One region of the Gottfriedia sp. OAE603 genome, then DNA from elsewhere that is predicted to be linked to it. Evidence: a T-box and tRNA genes for the amino acid it is inferred to sense, from the RefSeq annotation. Region 1 holds a T-box; the other regions hold tRNA genes.
What was found. A T-box is a leader RNA that pairs with one kind of tRNA and senses whether it is charged. The one in region 1 lies ahead of pheS (phenylalanine--tRNA ligase subunit alpha), so its partner is inferred to be a tRNA-Phe.
Positions count from the first base shown of each region.

Region 2: it has a tRNA-Phe gene. The T-box ahead of pheS (phenylalanine--tRNA ligase subunit alpha) is inferred to sense a tRNA for this amino acid. The anticodon was not compared.
Region 3: it has a tRNA-Phe gene. The T-box ahead of pheS (phenylalanine--tRNA ligase subunit alpha) is inferred to sense a tRNA for this amino acid. The anticodon was not compared.

Region 1 is NZ_JBEUNN010000001.1:3,230,102-3,233,679, forward strand. It holds gene pheT (phenylalanine--tRNA ligase subunit beta) at 1-1,065, opposite strand, end outside; gene pheS (phenylalanine--tRNA ligase subunit alpha) at 1,084-2,118, opposite strand; T-box leader at 2,187-2,429, opposite strand; gene ABID96_RS16520 (methyl-accepting chemotaxis protein) at 2,813-3,466, shown strand; gene ABID96_RS16525 (TrmH family RNA methyltransferase) at 3,526-3,578, opposite strand, start outside.
Region 2 is NZ_JBEUNN010000001.1:642,757-646,334, reverse strand. It holds tRNA gene ABID96_RS03235 (tRNA-Leu) at 340-422, opposite strand; tRNA gene ABID96_RS03230 (tRNA-Leu) at 517-600, opposite strand; tRNA gene ABID96_RS03225 (tRNA-Cys) at 616-686, opposite strand; tRNA gene ABID96_RS03220 (tRNA-Gly) at 693-767, opposite strand; tRNA gene ABID96_RS03215 (tRNA-Gln) at 771-845, opposite strand; tRNA gene ABID96_RS03210 (tRNA-His) at 909-984, opposite strand; tRNA gene ABID96_RS03205 (tRNA-Trp) at 999-1,072, opposite strand; tRNA gene ABID96_RS03200 (tRNA-Tyr) at 1,081-1,165, opposite strand; tRNA gene ABID96_RS03195 (tRNA-Thr) at 1,176-1,248, opposite strand; tRNA gene ABID96_RS03190 (tRNA-Phe) at 1,279-1,354, opposite strand; tRNA gene ABID96_RS03185 (tRNA-Asp) at 1,363-1,438, opposite strand; tRNA gene ABID96_RS03180 (tRNA-Met) at 1,442-1,518, opposite strand; tRNA gene ABID96_RS03175 (tRNA-Val) at 1,569-1,644, opposite strand; tRNA gene ABID96_RS03170 (tRNA-Glu) at 1,657-1,731, opposite strand; tRNA gene ABID96_RS03165 (tRNA-Ser) at 1,759-1,850, opposite strand; tRNA gene ABID96_RS03160 (tRNA-Asn) at 1,855-1,929, opposite strand; rRNA gene rrf (5S ribosomal RNA) at 1,939-2,054, opposite strand; rRNA gene ABID96_RS03150 (23S ribosomal RNA) at 2,185-3,578, opposite strand, start outside.
Region 3 is NZ_JBEUNN010000001.1:3,460,073-3,463,650, reverse strand. It holds rRNA gene ABID96_RS17715 (23S ribosomal RNA) at 1-197, shown strand, start outside; rRNA gene rrf (5S ribosomal RNA) at 327-442, shown strand; tRNA gene ABID96_RS17705 (tRNA-Val) at 448-523, shown strand; tRNA gene ABID96_RS17700 (tRNA-Thr) at 527-599, shown strand; tRNA gene ABID96_RS17695 (tRNA-Lys) at 607-682, shown strand; tRNA gene ABID96_RS17690 (tRNA-Leu) at 699-782, shown strand; tRNA gene ABID96_RS17685 (tRNA-Gly) at 806-880, shown strand; tRNA gene ABID96_RS17680 (tRNA-Leu) at 889-975, shown strand; tRNA gene ABID96_RS17675 (tRNA-Arg) at 986-1,062, shown strand; tRNA gene ABID96_RS17670 (tRNA-Pro) at 1,100-1,176, shown strand; tRNA gene ABID96_RS17665 (tRNA-Ala) at 1,187-1,259, shown strand; tRNA gene ABID96_RS17660 (tRNA-Met) at 1,279-1,352, shown strand; tRNA gene ABID96_RS17655 (tRNA-Ile) at 1,360-1,436, shown strand; tRNA gene ABID96_RS17650 (tRNA-Ser) at 1,445-1,537, shown strand; tRNA gene ABID96_RS17645 (tRNA-Met) at 1,736-1,812, shown strand; tRNA gene ABID96_RS17640 (tRNA-Asp) at 1,816-1,891, shown strand; tRNA gene ABID96_RS17635 (tRNA-Phe) at 1,900-1,975, shown strand; tRNA gene ABID96_RS17630 (tRNA-Thr) at 2,004-2,079, shown strand; tRNA gene ABID96_RS17625 (tRNA-His) at 2,085-2,160, shown strand; tRNA gene ABID96_RS17620 (tRNA-Gly) at 2,165-2,235, shown strand; tRNA gene ABID96_RS17615 (tRNA-Ile) at 2,254-2,330, shown strand; tRNA gene ABID96_RS17610 (tRNA-Asn) at 2,353-2,427, shown strand; tRNA gene ABID96_RS17605 (tRNA-Ser) at 2,432-2,522, shown strand; tRNA gene ABID96_RS17600 (tRNA-Glu) at 2,530-2,601, shown strand; gene ABID96_RS17595 (Ada metal-binding domain-containing protein) at 2,839-3,153, shown strand; gene ABID96_RS17590 (helix-turn-helix transcriptional regulator) at 3,137-3,394, shown strand; gene ABID96_RS17585 (DMT family transporter) at 3,394-3,578, shown strand, end outside.

The DNA.
Region 1 (3,578 bases):
TTTTGAAGTTTGACGAACAGTTTGACCTTTGAAAACAGCTGATTCAATTAAAACATCTACTGTATTCTCGTCAACCTCAGTTGATTGACCACCCATTACACCAGCGATCGCAACTGCTTCTTTTTCTGTCGCAATCACTAAATGATGCGGTTGTAATATACGTTCTTCTCCATCTAATGTCGTAATTTTTTCATTAGATTTTGCATGTCTTACGATGATTTGTTTGCTATTTAACTTGTTATTATCAAATGCATGTAATGGTTGACCATATTCAATTAAGATATAGTTTGTAATATCAACTATATTATTAATTGGACGAATACCTGCACTCATTAAACGAGCTTGCATCCACAATGGAGAAGGACCAACTTTTACACCTTTAACTAATTTAGCACTATAGTATGGTGCATCTTCCTTCGATTCTACTGAAACATTGATAAAGTCTGCAGATCCAGACTCTTCTGTTGCAACAGCTGGTAATTTCACATCTTTATCTAAAATTGCAGCAACTTCATAAGCTACTCCAATCATATTTAAACAATCCGCACGATTCGGTGTTAAACCTAATTCTAATACAGCGTCATCACGATGTAGAACTTCTAATGCATCTGCTCCAACTTCTGCATCGTTAGGTAGAACGAAAATTCCGTTCAAAAATTCCTTCCCAACTACTTTCCCTTCTACTCCTAGTTCTTGAAGAGAACAAATCATTCCTTCAGAAACTTCGCCACGTAATTTTGCTTTTTTAATTTTAAAGTTTCCAGGTAATACCGCACCAATTTTTGCAACGATAACCTTTTGACCTTTAGCGACATTCGGTGCGCCACAAATAATTTGTACAGGCTGTTCTTCCCCAACATCAACTGTACATTTTGATAATTTATCAGCTTCTGGATGTTGTTCACGTTCCATTACATAGCCAACTACAACATTTTTTATTCCATCAGAAAGATTGTTTACACCTTCAACTTCAATACCAGCTTTTGTAATTAATTTTGCAAGTTCTTCTGGTGTAACACCACTTAAATCAACGTATTCTTGTAACCATTTTGTTGAAACAAACATGTTTTGTCCCCTCCTACCTTACATTTGTTGGAATTGCTTTAAGAATCTAATATCGTTTGTATAGAAATGACGGATATCATCAATGCCGTATTTTAACAATGCAATACGCTCAGGACCCATTCCAAATGCAAATCCTTGAACTTCCTTCGAGTTATAACCAGCCATATCAAGTACATTTGGATGAACCATACCTGCACCTAAAATTTCGATCCAACCTGTATGCTTACACATATTACAGCCTTTTCCACCACACTTCATACAAGAAATGTCCATCTCTACTGATGGTTCAGTAAATGGGAAGAAACTTGGACGCAAACGAATTTCTCGATCTTCACCAAACATTTTTTTCGCAAATAGTTGTAATGTACCTTTTAAATCACTCATTGAAATGTTTTCACCAATAACTAAACCTTCAATTTGCATAAATTGATGTGAGTGAGTAGCGTCATCATCATCACGACGGTAAACTTTACCCGGACAAATAATTTTGATTGGTCCTTTTTCAACATTAGCTTCCATTGTTCTTGCTTGAACAGGAGATGTATGAGTTCTCATTAAAGTTTCTTCTGTAATATAGAATGAATCTTGCATATCACGAGCAGGGTGACCTTTTGGAAGGTTTAACGCTTCAAAGTTATAATAATCTTTTTCAACTTCTGGTCCTTCAACAACCTCATAACCCATTCCGATAAATAAGTCTTCAATTTCTTGGATGACAGCTTTTAAAGGATGCGCACCACCAGCTTGAACAGGACGTCCAGGCAATGTTACATCGATACTTTCGCTTTCTAATTTTTCATTGATAGCATTTTGTTCTAATAAAACTTGTTTTGCCTCAAGTTTTTCTTGAATTGCTGCACGTACCTCATTTGCAACTGCTCCCATTTTTGGACGCTCTTCAGGAGATAAATCCTTCATTGCTTTCATTGCCTCTGTAATTGGACCTTTTTTCCCAAGATAAGCGATACGTACTTCATTTAAGGCTTTTAAATCTTGAGCCTCTTCAATTTGTTTAATCGCTTCTGCTTGTAAAGAAACTAAACGCTCTTGCATCTTTATTCCTCCTATACTTCTACCATTTTTTCCATACATTTTTAAACATAAAAAAACCTCGCTCCCAAAAAAGGGACGAGGATTGATCGCGGTACCACCCTAATTAACAGTTAATGCATCGCTGCACTTCTAACTGCTCACTTCATTCATGTAACGGTCTATTTGACCGAGTCGCCTTTACATATATAATGGTCCCGGCGCCAGCTCAAGAGGTGAATTCAATTCAATTTCCTATAAAAGTGCTTTCAGTCTTAGACACTTTCTCCCTATATAGGGTACTCAAATTTACTAGTCTCTATCATCGCTTTTAAATATTAAATTTTCTTAACTTATTATAGTGATATTTTTGAATTATTGCAACTGCTCTACGTGTGATTTTTCTATCACTTTATCATAATTGCTCCACAGAACACTCATTCAAAACGAGACGAAAATCATATTAATAATTGAATATAGTCAAATTGGAAGAATTTTTAATTGAAAATAAGAAATCAGTTAATCATTGGATTTTCAATTATTATATTATTAACCATATCAATGTTTTCTTAAAACTTTTATATTGGTAAAAAAAATATTAACTCAATTGCTTTAATTGAAGATCAAACGAATGATGTAAGTCAAGCAAGGGAAATAGAATTTTTATTATCAGGTCACTCTAACGACCAACGCGGATACTTATTATGATGGGTCTAAAATGATAAAATCAGTTTTAAATGATACAAAAACATTAGAAAACCAATTAACAGATACTGTCGCAATTACCACTAACCTAGCTTCTCTTTCTAAAGAAATTGAACAGATTGCTATCTTAATTAAAGAATTCGCAGATCAAACGCGTTTACTTTCATTTAATGCTTCAATTGAAGCTGCACGAGCAGGAGAATATGGCAAAGGTTTCTCTGTTGTTGCTAATGAAATTAAATTACTTTCAGATCATTCAAGAGAAAATGCATTAAAAGTAACAGATTTAGTAAAACGTATACAAAATGAAACATTGGTTTGTACGAATGGGATGCATAAAAGCTACCACAAAGTTGAACAAAACTTGAAATCAATGAAGCAGACCGAGGAAAACTTCATGCAGATCATGAGTAATGCTCAAGCTTCAAAAGAAAAAACACAAAATGTTTCTGCTAATATTTCAAGTATTTTTGAGAATACTGGTGATTTATTAACTGCTACAAAATCATTAGAAGAAATTGCACAACATTTAACTGCACTAAGCCTAGAAAACTCCGCTTCAAGCGAAGAACAATTAGCAAGCTTACAACAAATCTCAGCTGCCTCTTTGTCTTTATCTGCCATTGCTAAAGAGTTAGAAAATGAAATTCAACGTTTTAAAATATAGTCTATGCTCATTTAATTGCCAAAAAATAAGAAAAGAGGTGCGAATTTGCACCTCTTCATTTATAAGCTATACATTAATATTCCTGCTGCAATTCCTACGTTTAATGATTCTG
Region 2 (3,578 bases), 2.6 Mb from region 1:
ATCTTTGAATGCTCATACAACTAACTATATATCTATAAGTTATAGGTAAATAGTAGTGATTGCTGAACTATGTATATAAATTTAACATACATATGTCAGTAACTCAAGAAAAAAATCATATTTTGTCGAATTTTAGTCTTAGTAAATATTGGTAAAAATAAGTAATCAATACGATTATTTGGAAGTGTAACGATTATGATTTTCCGCCAGAATAAATACTTATTAAGTAGAGCAATCCCCTTTATCCCATTAACAAATCTTCTTCTTTTCAACTTACTCCTAAATAAAACAAAAAAAGGATCTTGCATACAGCAAAATCCTTCTTTCTATTTTATATGATAGCGGTGACAGGACTTGAACCTGCACGTCCGTGAAGACAATAGATTTTGAGTCTACCGTGTCTGCCATTCCACCACACCGCCAAAACGATATACAACAATTATAGTATATGACCTATTAATTGTCCAATTATATCTGAATATAAAAACCTCTTACATTTGTAAGAGGTTTTTTTGATACCGAGGGCCGGACTCGAACCGGCACGGGGTCAACCCCCGCAGGATTTTAAGTCCTGTGTGTCTGCCATTCCACCACCCCGGCATGGGAAAATTAAAAAGGCGGTAACCGGATTTGAACCGATGATAAAGGTTTTGCAGACCTCTGCCTTACCACTTGGCTATACCGCCGTAATATGGAGCGGAAGACGGGGCTCGAACCCGCGACCCCAACCTTGGCAAGGTTGTATTCTACCGCTGAACTACTTCCGCATGTGGCTGGGCTACCTGGATTCGAACCAGGGCATGACGGAATCAAAATCCGTTGCCTTACCGCTTGGCTATAGCCCATCAATTTATATATTATATAAAGTAATATATACTTATATCACTTAATTGCTACAATAATTTATATGGGGCGACTGATGGGAATCGAACCCACGAGTGTCGGAACCACAATCCGATGCGTTAACCACTTCGCCACAACCGCCATTATTATTAAATTGGCAGGGGCAGTAGGAATCGAACCCACACCAAAGGTTTTGGAGACCTCTATTCTACCGTTAAACTATGCCCCTATAATAAATGGTGGAGGGGGACGGATTCGAACCGCCGAACCCACAGGGAGCGGATTTACAGTCCGCCGCGTTTAGCCACTTCGCTACCCCTCCGGTTAAAGAGTGCCGACTAGAGGACTTGAACCCCCAACCTACTGATTACAAGTCAGTTGCTCTACCAATTGAGCTAAGTCGGCATTTTTTATTTTTTATCTTTTAAAATAAGATGGTGGCTCGGGACGGAATCGAACCGCCGACACGAGGATTTTCAGTCCTCTGCTCTACCGACTGAGCTACCGAGCCAACTTAAATGGCGGTCCCGACCGGGATCGAACCGGCGATCTCCTGCGTGACAGGCAGGCATGTTAACCGCTACACCACGGGACCATTTGGTTGCGGGGACAGGATTTGAACCTGCGACCTTCGGGTTATGAGCCCGACGAGCTACCAGACTGCTCCACCCCGCGATAATGTGGATACTAATTAGTTTAGTTCCATGAATATTCATTTAATAATATGGTGGAGGATGACGGGCTCGAACCGCCGACCCCCTGCTTGTAAGGCAGGTGCTCTCCCAGCTGAGCTAATCCTCCATAATATAAAAGTGGTGACCCGTACGGGATTCGAACCCGTGTTACCGCCGTGAAAGGGCGGTGTCTTAACCGCTTGACCAACGGGCCAATTTATTGGAAGTCCTAATTTAAATGTGGCGGAGAGCAAGGGATTTGAACCCTTGAGACAGGGTTACCCGCCTACACGATTTCCAATCGTGCTCCTTCGGCCACTCGGACAGCTCTCCAAAATGGCTCCGCAGGTAGGATTCGAACCTACGACCACTCGGTTAACAGCCGAGTGCTCTACCACTGAGCTACTGCGGAATAATCAGAACCAAGCGACGTTCTACTCTCACAGGGGGAAACCCCCAACTACCATCGACGCTGAAGAGCTTAACTGCCGTGTTCGGTATGGGAACGGGTGTGACCTCTTCGCTATCATCACTTGATTCAATTTCCTTGGGACATTAATCATTATATCAAAATATCTACTAAAGTCAATGACTTTTTGCTAATATTTTTTAACGATTGAATGATTTTTTGTACCCTCAAAACTAGATAATGTCATTATCAAACTTGTTAGTTAAGTCCTCGACCGATTAGTATCAGTCAGCTCCACGTGTCACCACGCTTCCACCTCTGACCTATCAACCTGATCATCTCTCAGGGGTCTTACTAGCTTAACGCTATGGGAAATCTCATCTTGAGGGGGGCTTCATGCTTAGATGCTTTCAGCACTTATCCCTTCCACACATAGCTACCCAGCCATGCTCTTGGCAGAACAACTGGTACACCAGCGGTGTGTCCATCCCGGTCCTCTCGTACTAAGGACAGCTCCTCTCAAATTTCCTGCGCCCACGACGGATAGGGACCGAACTGTCTCACGACGTTCTGAACCCAGCTCGCGTACCGCTTTAATGGGCGAACAGCCCAACCCTTGGGACCGACTACAGCCCCAGGATGCGATGAGCCGACATCGAGGTGCCAAACCTCCCCGTCGATGTGGACTCTTGGGGGAGATAAGCCTGTTATCCCCGGGGTAGCTTTTATCCGTTGAGCGATGGCCCTTCCATGCGGAACCACCGGATCACTAAGCCCGACTTTCGTCCCTGCTCGACTTGTAGGTCTCGCAGTCAAGCTCCCTTATGCCTTTACACTCTTCGAATGATTTCCAACCATTCTGAGGGAACCTTTGGGCGCCTCCGTTACTCTTTAGGAGGCGACCGCCCCAGTCAAACTGCCCACCTGACACTGTCTCCGAGCCGGATAACGGCTCTAGGTTAGAATTTCAATACAGCCAGGGTAGTATCCCACCGACGCCTCCACCGAAGCTGGCGCTCCGGCTTCTCAGGCTCCTACCTATCCTGTACAAGCTGTACCAAAATTCAATATCAAGCTGCAGTAAAGCTCCACGGGGTCTTTCCGTCCTGTCGCGGGTAACCTGCATCTTCACAGGTACTATAATTTCACCGAGTCTATGGTTGAGACAGTGCCCAAATCGTTACGCCTTTCGTGCGGGTCGGAACTTACCCGACAAGGAATTTCGCTACCTTAGGACCGTTATAGTTACGGCCGCCGTTTACTGGGGCTTCAATTCAGAGCTTCTCCCGTAAGGGATAACCCCTCCTCTTAACCTTCCAGCACCGGGCAGGCGTCAGCCCCTATACTTCGCCTTACGGCTTCGCAGAGACCTGTGTTTTTGCTAAACAGTCGCTTGGGCCTTTTCACTGCGGCTCTCCCGGGCTTGCACCCAAAAGAGCACCCCTTCTCCCGAAGTTACGGGGTCATTTTGCCGAGTTCCTTAACCATAGTTCTCTCGCTCACCTTAGGATTCTCTCCTCGCCTACCTGTGTCGGTTTGCGGTACAGGCACCTATTTCCTCGCTAGAAGCTTTTCTTGGCAGCGTAGAATCAGGAACTTCGGTACTATATTTCCCTCGCCATCACAACTCAGCCTTACGATGTGCGGATTTG
Region 3 (3,578 bases), 230 kb from region 1:
CAAGAGCATGGCTGGGTAGCTATGTGTGGAAGGGATAAGTGCTGAAAGCATCTAAGCATGAAGCCCCCCTCAAGATGAGATTTCCCATAGCGTTAAGCTAGTAAGACCCCTGAGAGATGATCAGGTTGATAGGTCAGAGGTGGAAGCGTGGTGACACGTGGAGCTGACTGATACTAATCGGTCGAGGACTTAACTAACAAGTTTGATAATGACATTATCTAGTTTTGAGGGTACAAAAAATCATTCAATCGTTAAAAAATATTAGCAAAAAGTTATTGACTTTAGTTGGTATTTTGGTATAATGATTATTGTCCCAAGAAATTGAATCAAGTGATGATAGCGAAGAGGTCACACCCGTTCCCATACCGAACACGGCAGTTAAGCTCTTCAGCGTCGATGGTAGTTGGGGGTTTCCCCCTGTGAGAGTAGAACGTCGCTTGGTTTGATGGAGGATTAGCTCAGCTGGGAGAGCACCTGCCTTACAAGCAGGGGGTCGGCGGTTCGAGCCCGTCATCCTCCACCATATGCCGACTTAGCTCAATTGGTAGAGCAACTGACTTGTAATCAGTAGGTTGGGGGTTCAAGTCCTCTAGTCGGCACTCTTTTGAGCCATTAGCTCAGTAGGTAGAGCATCTGACTTTTAATCAGAGGGTCGAAGGTTCGAATCCTTCATGGCTCACCATTTTATAGTAAAATATGCGGGTGTGGCGGAATTGGCAGACGCACCAGACTTAGGATCTGGCGCCTATGGCGTGGGGGTTCGAGTCCCTTCACCCGCACCATTTACTTTTTAAACAGTATATATGCGGAAGTAGTTCAGTGGTAGAATACAACCTTGCCAAGGTTGGGGTCGCGGGTTCGAGCCCCGTCTTCCGCTCCACATATGCTGCCGGGGTGGTGGAATGGCAGACACACAGGACTTAAAATCCTGCGGGGGTTGACCCCGTGCCGGTTCGAGTCCGGCCCTCGGTACCATTTTTAATATGCGCCCGTAGCTCAATTGGATAGAGCGTTTGACTACGGATCAAAAGGTTATGGGTTCGAGTCCTTTCGGGCGCGCCATATTATTCAAAAAGCAAAAGATTACCTGTATTCTAAACGGGAAGTGGCTCAGCTTGGTAGAGCACCTGGTTTGGGACCAGGGGGTCGCAGGTTCAAATCCTGTCTTCCCGACCATTTTCATTTCGGGGCCTTAGCTCAGCTGGGAGAGCGCCTGCCTTGCACGCAGGAGGTCAGCGGTTCGATCCCGCTAGGCTCCACTTAAAAAAATTAAATTATGGCGGTGTAGCTCAGCTGGCTAGAGCGTACGGTTCATACCCGTGAGGTCGTGGGTTCGACTCCCTCCGCCGCTACTTTTAAGGACCTTTAGCTCAGCTGGTTAGAGCAGACGGCTCATAACCGTCCGGTCGTAGGTTCGAGTCCTACAAGGTCCACCACTAAATATGGAGTAATACCCAAGTCTGGCTGAAGGGATCGGTCTTGAAAACCGACAGGGGTGTAACAGCCCGCGGGGGTTCGAATCCCTCTTACTCCTCCATTTATTTTATTAAATTAATATTCATGGATCTAAATTAATTAGTATCCACATTATCGCGGGGTGGAGCACGAACGAATATGCTTCGAAGGAATAACTTCAGCATACCAATCGAGCTGCTACTTGCAAAAACATCCTGAGATTGGGATGGTCTTAACAAGTTAATATTCATGGAACTAAACTAATTAGTATCCACATTATCGCGGGGTGGAGCAGTCTGGTAGCTCGTCGGGCTCATAACCCGAAGGTCGCAGGTTCAAATCCTGTCCCCGCAACCAATTGGTCCCGTGGTGTAGCGGTTAACATGCCTGCCTGTCACGCAGGAGATCGCCGGTTCGATCCCGGTCGGGACCGCCATTTAAATTGGCTCGGTAGCTCAGTCGGTAGAGCAGAGGACTGAAAATCCTCGTGTCGGCGGTTCGATTCCGTCCCGAGCCACCATTTTAAATTTTATATTTAGTAATGTAATGCCGACTTAGCTCAATTGGTAGAGCAACTGACTTGTAATCAGTAGGTTGGGGGTTCAAGTCCTCTAGTCGGCACCATTATGGCGATCGTGGCGAAGTGGTTAACGCACCGGATTGTGGTTCCGGCATTCGTGGGTTCGATTCCCATCGGTCGCCCCATTACGCGGGTGTAGTTTAATGGTAAAATAGAAGCCTTCCAAGCTTCGGTCGTGGGTTCGATTCCCATCACCCGCTTTTTTATATAATATTTATGGGCCTATAGCTCAGCTGGTTAGAGCGCACGCCTGATAAGCGTGAGGTCGATGGTTCGAGTCCATTTAGGCCCACCATATATATTATATTATTTATTGTTCCGCAGTAGCTCAGTGGTAGAGCACTCGGCTGTTAACCGAGTGGTCGTAGGTTCGAATCCTACCTGCGGAGCCATTATAGAGAAGTACCCAAGTGGCTCAAGGGGCGCCCCTGCTAAGGGTGTAGATCGCTAACGCGGTGCGAGGGTTCGAATCCCTTCTTCTCTGCCATTTTAACGGCCCGTTGGTCAAGCGGTTAAGACACCGCCCTTTCACGGCGGTAACACGGGTTCGAATCCCGTACGGGTCATATCTAAAGCTCAGTTATTTGTGATAACACAGGTAACTGAGCTTTTTTAATTGTCTAAGAATATATGTTATATATCTTACTTCTAATATGACAAGCAGAATATGAAATCAAATTTAGAGTTTCAATAAAATAGTGTGTTATAAGATATGAATTCAAATGAAAATTACAAAGCAAGATATTGAAAGCAGAGATTATTTCATAATGCTAAAATGTGAATAGATTGAGTGAGGTGAGGATATGGTGTTGTTACCAAGTGATCAAGATATGTGGGATGCAATTATTCAATGTAATGAAAAGTATGATGGACTGTTTATATATGCTGTCAAATCTACTGGTATTTGTTGTAAGCCCTCCTGTAAATCAAGAGCACCTTTAAGAGAGAATATTTCATTTTATGCGACTACCACATTAGCAATAGAAGATGGTTTCCGTCCTTGTAAAAGATGCCGTCCTGATTTGAATCATTCAAATGAAGAGGAGATTATATATTCCTCCAAACAATATATAGATAGAGCAATATCGCCATTCAATCACGTTGGATCGACTTGCTAAACATGTCGGTGTAAGCAAATATCATCTTCAGCGTTTATTTAAAAGAAATACTGGATTGTCACCATTAGAATATGCAACACAATTAAGAATGTCTGATGCAATTGAACACCTGCTTCACACAGAAGTTCCTGTAACAGAAATAGCATTTCAACTTGGATTCAAGAGTACTTCCCATTTTTCGAATTTGTTCCGTCAGCATACAGGATACAGTCCGACGGAATATAGAAAGGAAGGAAAATGATGTCATTTAAAGAGTTAATCGCCTTATTTGGACTGGCTGCTCTGTGGGGAGCATCTTTCTTATTCATTCGAATTGCTGCACCGATATTTGGACCTATTCTTACAATAGAAGGAAGAGTCTCTATTGCTGCGCTGGCATTAGTATTATATTTAGTAATTACGAGAAAGTCTTTAGGTTTTAGAAA